Regions from separate parts of the Enterobacter cloacae complex sp. HYC042_NIDB genome, predicted to be linked through region 2. Evidence: predicted binding sites of a transcription regulator. Region 2 holds the regulator's gene; each other region holds the start of a gene.
What was found. Region 2 encodes PhoB, which activates phosphate uptake and scavenging genes when phosphate is short. Its sites were predicted from a motif close to CTGTCATAAAACTGNCNNAT; they were not measured.
Positions count from the first base shown of each region.

Region 1: the regulator PhoB is predicted to act here: its motif matches at 1,065-1,084, upstream of glpT (glycerol-3-phosphate transporter).
Region 3: the regulator PhoB is predicted to act here: its motif matches at 1,304-1,323, upstream of kdgR (DNA-binding transcriptional regulator KdgR).

Region 1 covers NZ_CP109650.1:3,455,686-3,457,959, forward strand. Annotated here, with positions in the region: gene glpT (glycerol-3-phosphate transporter) at 1-957, opposite strand, end outside; gene glpA (anaerobic glycerol-3-phosphate dehydrogenase subunit A) at 1,208-2,274, shown strand, end outside.
Region 2 covers NZ_CP109650.1:1,237,738-1,240,011, reverse strand. Annotated here, with positions in the region: gene phoR (phosphate regulon sensor histidine kinase PhoR) at 1-585, opposite strand, end outside; gene phoB (phosphate response regulator transcription factor PhoB) at 607-1,296, opposite strand; gene sbcD (exonuclease subunit SbcD) at 1,484-2,274, shown strand, end outside.
Region 3 covers NZ_CP109650.1:3,011,373-3,013,646, reverse strand. Annotated here, with positions in the region: gene OKF39_RS14480 (MFS transporter) at 1-1,236, opposite strand, end outside; gene kdgR (DNA-binding transcriptional regulator KdgR) at 1,415-2,206, shown strand; gene OKF39_RS14470 (YobH family protein) at 2,271-2,274, opposite strand, start outside.

The sequences.
Region 1 (2,274 bases), 2.2 Mb from region 2:
GCCTTTAAACACTTTGTCCGACATCCAGCCGCAAATCAGCGTGCCCGGGATCCCGGCATATTCATACAGGAAGTACGCCCAGGAGGATTTATCCAGCGCGAAGTGCTTCACCTCTTTCAGGTAGGTCGGGGACCAGTCGAGGATGCCGTAGCGCAGCAGGTATACGAACACGTTCGCCACCGCGATGTACCACAGCAGCTTGTTCGGCAGCACGTACTTCATGAAGATCTGTTTCGCGGTCAGCTCTTCTTCGTGCTTCTCGCTGTAGTCATCCGGATAGTCGTTTTTGTACTCTTCGATTGGCGGCAGCCCGCAGGACTGCGGCGTGTCGCGCATCAGGGCGAAGGCAATAATCGCCACCAGAATAGCACCAAAGGCAGGCATGTAGAGCGCCGCGTGCCAGTCGTTGAACCAGGCCATCCCCAGCAGGAACAGCAGAGGTGGAAGCCCGCCCCCGACGTTATGCGCGCAGTTCCACACCGACACAATGCCGCCACGCTCCTTCTGCGACCACCAGTGCACCATGGTACGTCCGCACGGCGGCCACCCCATCCCCTGGAACCAGCCGCAGAGGAACAACAGCACGAACATGATGGCAATGCTGGACGTCGCCCACGGCACAAAGCCCATGAACAGCATGACCGCTGCCGCGAGGATCAGACCGGCGGGCAGGAACACGCGCGGATTCGAACGGTCCGACACGGAACCCATGATGAATTTAGAAAAACCGTAGGCGATGGAGATCCCCGACAGCGCGAAGCCCAGGTCGCCGCGAGAGAAGCCCTGCTCCACCAGATACGGCATGGCGAGCGCAAAGTTTTTACGTACAAGATAGTACGCCGCATACCCGAAGAAGATCCCGAGGAAGATTTGCCAACGCAGACGGCGGTAGAGAGGATCGATCTCTGCCTCTGGCAGTCGCGCCCGATGCGGCGCAGGTTTGAAGATACTGAGCATAACAGCCTCCGTGGCCTTTCAAAAAATGACCAGGCATCTCGCGCCCGGTTACAGAGGCGGGGATGTTAAAAAAACATGCGGTTTGTTACTGTGAATCAACGCACAAATTGTTACAGAAATATGACAGAATGCGCAAAAAAGCGCATGAAATCACGTTTCAGTTTCGAATTTCGCGCGTTTATGTTCGAAATCAAACAAACCACACGTTCTATGTGGCTAAATGCTAAAAAACGAACATAGAGGAAAGGCAATGACAATTCACGATCCACGCTACAGCGATGTGATTATCATTGGCGGTGGCGCAACCGGCGCCGGCATCGCACGCGACTGCGCCCTTCGCGGCTTAAGCGTCACGCTTCTGGAGCGCCACGATATCGCCACCGGCGCGACGGGGCGTAACCACGGCCTGCTGCACAGCGGCGCGCGGTATGCGGTCACCGACGGTGAATCCGCGCGCGAATGCATCGCTGAAAACCAGATCCTCAAGCGTATCGCCCGACACTGCATAGAGCCAACTGACGGCCTCTTTATTACCCTTCCTGAAGATGACCTCGCCTTTCAGTCAATCTTTATAACCGCCTGTACTGCAGCGGGCATTCAGGCTGAGGCCATGGATCCGGCTCTGGCCCGGCGGCTGGAGCCATCGGTGAACCCGACGCTGATCGGCGCGGTGAAGGTGCCTGACGGCACCGTCGATCCGTTCCGCCTGACCGCCGCCAACATGCTGGACGCCCGCGAGCATGGCGCGCGCATTCTGACCGGACATGAAGTGACCGGGCTTATCCGCGAGGGTCATCGCATCTGCGGCGTGCGGGTGTTTAATACGCAGTATAACGAGCACAGCGAGCTGCACGCCGCCGTGGTGGTCAACGCGGCGGGGATCTGGGGCCAGCGCATCGCGGAATACGCCGATTTATCCATCCGCATGTTCCCGGCCAAAGGTTCGCTGCTGATCCTTGACCACCGCATCAATAACCACGTCATCAACCGCTGCCGCAAACCGTCTGACGCCGACATTCTGGTGCCGGGCGACACCATTTCGCTCATCGGTACGACGTCAACGCACGTTGACTACAGCGACATTGACGTCAACCGGGTCACCGCCGAAGAAGTGGATATTCTGCTGCGCGAAGGGGAAAAGCTGGCGCCGGTGATGGCGCAGACGCGTATCCTGCGCGCCTACGCGGGCGTGCGTCCCCTTGTCGCCAGCGATAACGATCCGAGCGGACGTAACGTCAGCCGGGGCATCGTGCTGCTCGATCACGCCGGGCGCGACGGCATGGACGGGTTTATCACCATTACCGGCGGCAAGCTGAT
Region 2 (2,274 bases):
GGTGACGTCGCGCGCCACCATCAGCCACTGGCGATCGCTGTAGGGCATCACGCGGATTTCCAGATGGCGACCGTTATTCAGCTTCAGATTGTGGGGACGGGTGAAATCACGCTTTTTCAGATACAGCGTGAACTCGGGATAACGCAGAAGGTTAAGGATATTCTGACCATTGTCGTCCGGCCAGCGCAGGCCCAGCAGCTGTTGCGCAAGCCCGTTACACCAGAAAATAGTTCCTTCTTCTGTCGTCAGGATCACCGCATCCGGCAGCGACTCTGCGCCGCTGCGAAAGCGTTTGATCAGGCTTCCCAGCTCGCGGCGACGCTTTTTATTACGCATCTGCATCTGGTGCAGGCCGTACAGCAGCGGCTCCCAGCTGCCGCTTCCCGGCGGCGGGGTCATACTGCGGTCCACCCACAGCCACCAGGAGAGACGCAGCAGGTTCCAGAAATGCCAGGCTAACAGCCCGGTGACCGCCGCCAGCAGAAACCACGGCAGATGCCCAAGTAAGGCCCCCAGAAGAAGGGCCGGAATACAGCATAAGATCAGTTCAAAGACGAGCCTTTTCCATGACAGACGTTCCAGCACGCGTCACACTCCTGTCATTATTCAGAAACGGGTCGAGAAACGATAACCCGTGCCGCGGACCGTCTGTACCATGCGATCGTGGCCGCTCAGTTCCAGCGCTTTTCGCAGGCGGCGGATATGTACGTCAACCGTCCGGTCTTCGACATACACGTTAGTTCCCCAGACGTTATTCAGCAACTGCTCGCGGCTGTAAACGCGTTCCGGATGGGTCATAAAGAAGTGCAGGAGTTTAAATTCGGTAGGCCCCATGTCGAGGGGATTTTCGCCGGTCATCACGCGGTGTGACGTTGGGTCAAGGCTGAGGCCCTGCATCTCGATCACCTCTTCCACCGCCATCGGGGAAATACGGCGCATGACGGCCTTAATGCGGGCAACCAGCTCTTTCGGGGAGAAAGGCTTGGTAATGTAATCGTCCGCGCCGGTCTCCAGACCGCGCACGCGATCCTCTTCCTCTCCGCGCGCCGTGAGCATCACCACCGGGATGTCGCGGGTCAGCGCTTCACGCTTCAGATGTTTGATAAACTGCAGTCCGGAGCCGCCGGGCAACATCCAGTCAAGCAGAATCAGATCGGGCCAGGGTTCATTCAGCTGGTTCACCGCGCTGTCATAATCTTCCGCTTCAACCGGCTGGAAGCCATTTTGCTCGAGCACGAAGCACACCATTTCACGAATTGGAGCTTCATCTTCTACGACCAGAATACGTCTCGCCATACTTTGCCCTGTCTTATCTTATTTAAGTTACAAGTTTGTAATGCGGCGCCATTATGCGTCAGATTTATGACAGATTTATGAAAAACAGTACCACTATAAATGGCAAACTGTTGTTTTATTACAGCGGTTATTTTCCTTTCCCTGACAGTTTATAATCGCCCGCATCGTTTTTCGCCACGGATCTCCTATGCGCATACTTCACACCTCGGACTGGCATCTGGGTCAAAATTTTTACAGCAAAAGCCGTGCGGCTGAACATGAAGCGTTCCTGAACTGGCTTCTGGAAACGGCCCAGGCGCACGAGGTGGATGCCATTATTGTGGCGGGTGACATCTTTGATACCGGTTCGCCGCCGAGCTATGCGCGTGAACTGTATAACCGCTTCGTGGTGAACCTGCAGCAGACCGGCTGTCATCTGGTGATTGTCGCCGGAAACCATGACTCCGTCGCCACGCTCAATGAATCCCGCGACATCCTGGCGTTTCTCAATACCACCGTGGTCGCCAGCGCCGGGCACGCGCCGCAGATCCTGAAAAAACGCGACGGGTCGCCGGGCGCGGTACTTTGCCCGATTCCCTTTTTACGTCCACGCGACATCGTGCACAGCCAGGCGGGACTGTCGGGCGCGGAAAAGCAGCAGCATTTATTGCAGGCCATCACCGACTACTATCACCAGCAGCACGCGGAAGCCTGTGCCCTGCGCGGTGAACAGGCCATTCCGGTCATTGCCACCGGGCACCTCACTACCGTCGGGGCCAGCAAAAGTGACGCGGTCCGCGAGATCTATATCGGTACGCTGGACGCCTTTCCGGCGCAAAACTTCCCGCCCGCGGACTACATCGCGCTCGGGCACATTCACCGCGCCCAGGTCATCGGCGGCTGCGAGCATATCCGCTATTGTGGCTCCCCTATTTCGCTCAGCTTCGATGAAACCGGAAAAGCCAAATCCGTGCATCTGGTGAGCTTTGATGAGGGCAA
Region 3 (2,274 bases), 1.8 Mb from region 2:
ACCGGTGCTTTGCCCCAGCAGACGCGCGGTCCCCAACATGCCGCTGGCCCCTCCGCTGCGGTGGCGCGGCGCAGAGGTAATAATGGTGTGGTTGTTGGGGGACTGAAACAGGCCAAACCCGGCTCCGCACAGAATCATGCGCCAGATGATGTCCAGATCCCCTGGCGATGATGGAAGCAGCGCCAGCGCGAAAAGACCTGTTGCCATCACGGCCAGCCCCACCGCGCCCAACAAACCGGCATGTACACGTTCTATTAAATAACCTGCCAGGGGTGCCATCACCATCGTCGCCAGCGGCCAGGGGGTTAACAGCAGCCCGGTCTCCACTTCGGAACGTCCTATCACGCTTTGCAGGAAGAAGGGCAGAGAAACCAGAGCCAGCATCTGGGCGCAGAATGAGCAGACGGAGGTGCAGATGGAAAGCGAAAAGAGGGGAATACGCAGCAGATCGACCGGCAGTAAGGGCACCGGCAGGGAAAGCTGGCGGCGAACAAAGAAGAAGCCCGTCACCAGCAGGGCAACAAGCTCCACGGCGGTTAGCATCAGGGATTGACCCTGCGCAAAACCGCTCAGGGCGGTAATCAGTAGACCAAAGGTGAGCGCATTCATCACCGCGCTTGCTACGTCAAAGCGCGGCATGGTGCTTTTCGGGCCGTTAGCGGGGAGAAATTGCAGGGCAAAGAAGATGGCCACGATACCCAGCGGCACGTTTATGGCGAACAGCCACTGCCACGAGGCGACAGAAAGAATGGCCGCTGCAATCGTTGGCCCGGCGGCAGAAGAGACCGCGACAATAAACGAATTTATCCCCATGCCGCGGCCCAGATGGCGGTGCGGATAGATTAAGCGGATTAGCGCCGTATTGACGCTCATCAGCGCCGCGCCGCCAAAACCTTGCGCGATGCGCGCCAGCGTCAGCGTATGCAGAGAGTCCGAAAGGGCGCACAGCAGTGATGTAAAGGTAAATACCACCAGCCCGCACTGATATACCCGACGGTAGCCGAACATATCGCCCAGAAAAGAGAAGGAGAGCAGGGAAACCACAATCGCAATCTGATAGGCGTTAACAATCCATATCGAACTGGCCGGGGATGCATGCAGATCGGTGGCAATGGTGGGAAGGGCAACGTTCGCAATCGCGCCGTCAAGAACGGCCATTGAGATACCAATAATAATCGTAGCGATAGCGCCATACCGCTGGGGCAAAGGCAGACCATCGGAAAGGTTCTTTTCCATCGGGGATAAATAGCTCAGAGTGAAATTATTCTCAGGGTAACTATTTTAGCATCGTTAACACCGTTTTATGTCGCAGATTTGTAACGAAGTAAACGCGGATTGATTGCAGGTAACATGACGGGAATTTATAATAAAAACCGGTTCTGATTTTTATAAAACACTCTCTATGAGGTGGTAAATGGCAATTGCGGATTTGGATAAACAGCCAGATTCAGTTTCTTCCGTGCTGAAGGTGTTTGGCATCTTACAGGCGCTCGGGGAAGAGCGTGAAATTGGTATCACAGAGTTGTCACAGCGCGTGATGATGTCGAAAAGCACCGTTTACCGCTTTTTGCAAACCATGAAATCACTGGGTTACGTTGCACAGGAAGGCGAATCTGAAAAATATTCTCTGACGCTGAAACTGTTTGAACTGGGTGCCCGGGCATTGCAAAACGTGGATCTGATCCGTAGCGCGGATATTCAGATGCGCGAGATCTCCCGCCTGACCAAGGAGACTATCCACCTGGGCGCGCTGGATGAAGACAGTATTGTTTACATCCATAAAATTGACTCCATGTATAACCTGCGTATGTATTCGCGCATTGGTCGTCGCAACCCGCTTTACAGCACGGCAATCGGTAAGGTTCTGCTGGCGTGGCGCGATCGTGAAGAAGTTAAACAGATCCTCGATGGCGTGGAGTACAAACGCAGCACAGAACGCACCATTACTAACACCGATGAGTTATTAACGGTGCTCGACAAGGTGCGTGAGCAAGGGTACGGCGAAGATAACGAAGAGCAGGAAGAAGGGCTGCGCTGTATTGGCGTTCCGGTGTTTGACCGTTTTGGCGTCGTGATCGCGGGGTTGAGCATCTCTTTCCCAACGCTTCGCTTCTCGGAAGAGCGCCTGCACGAGTACGTGGCTATTCTGCATACCGCCGCGCGTAAGATTTCTGAACAGATGGGTTACCACGACTATCCGTTCTAACCCCGGTTAGCATAAAAAACGCCGCATCTTTGCGGCGTTTTTTATTCGTCGTTAACGCTGTGGCTCAG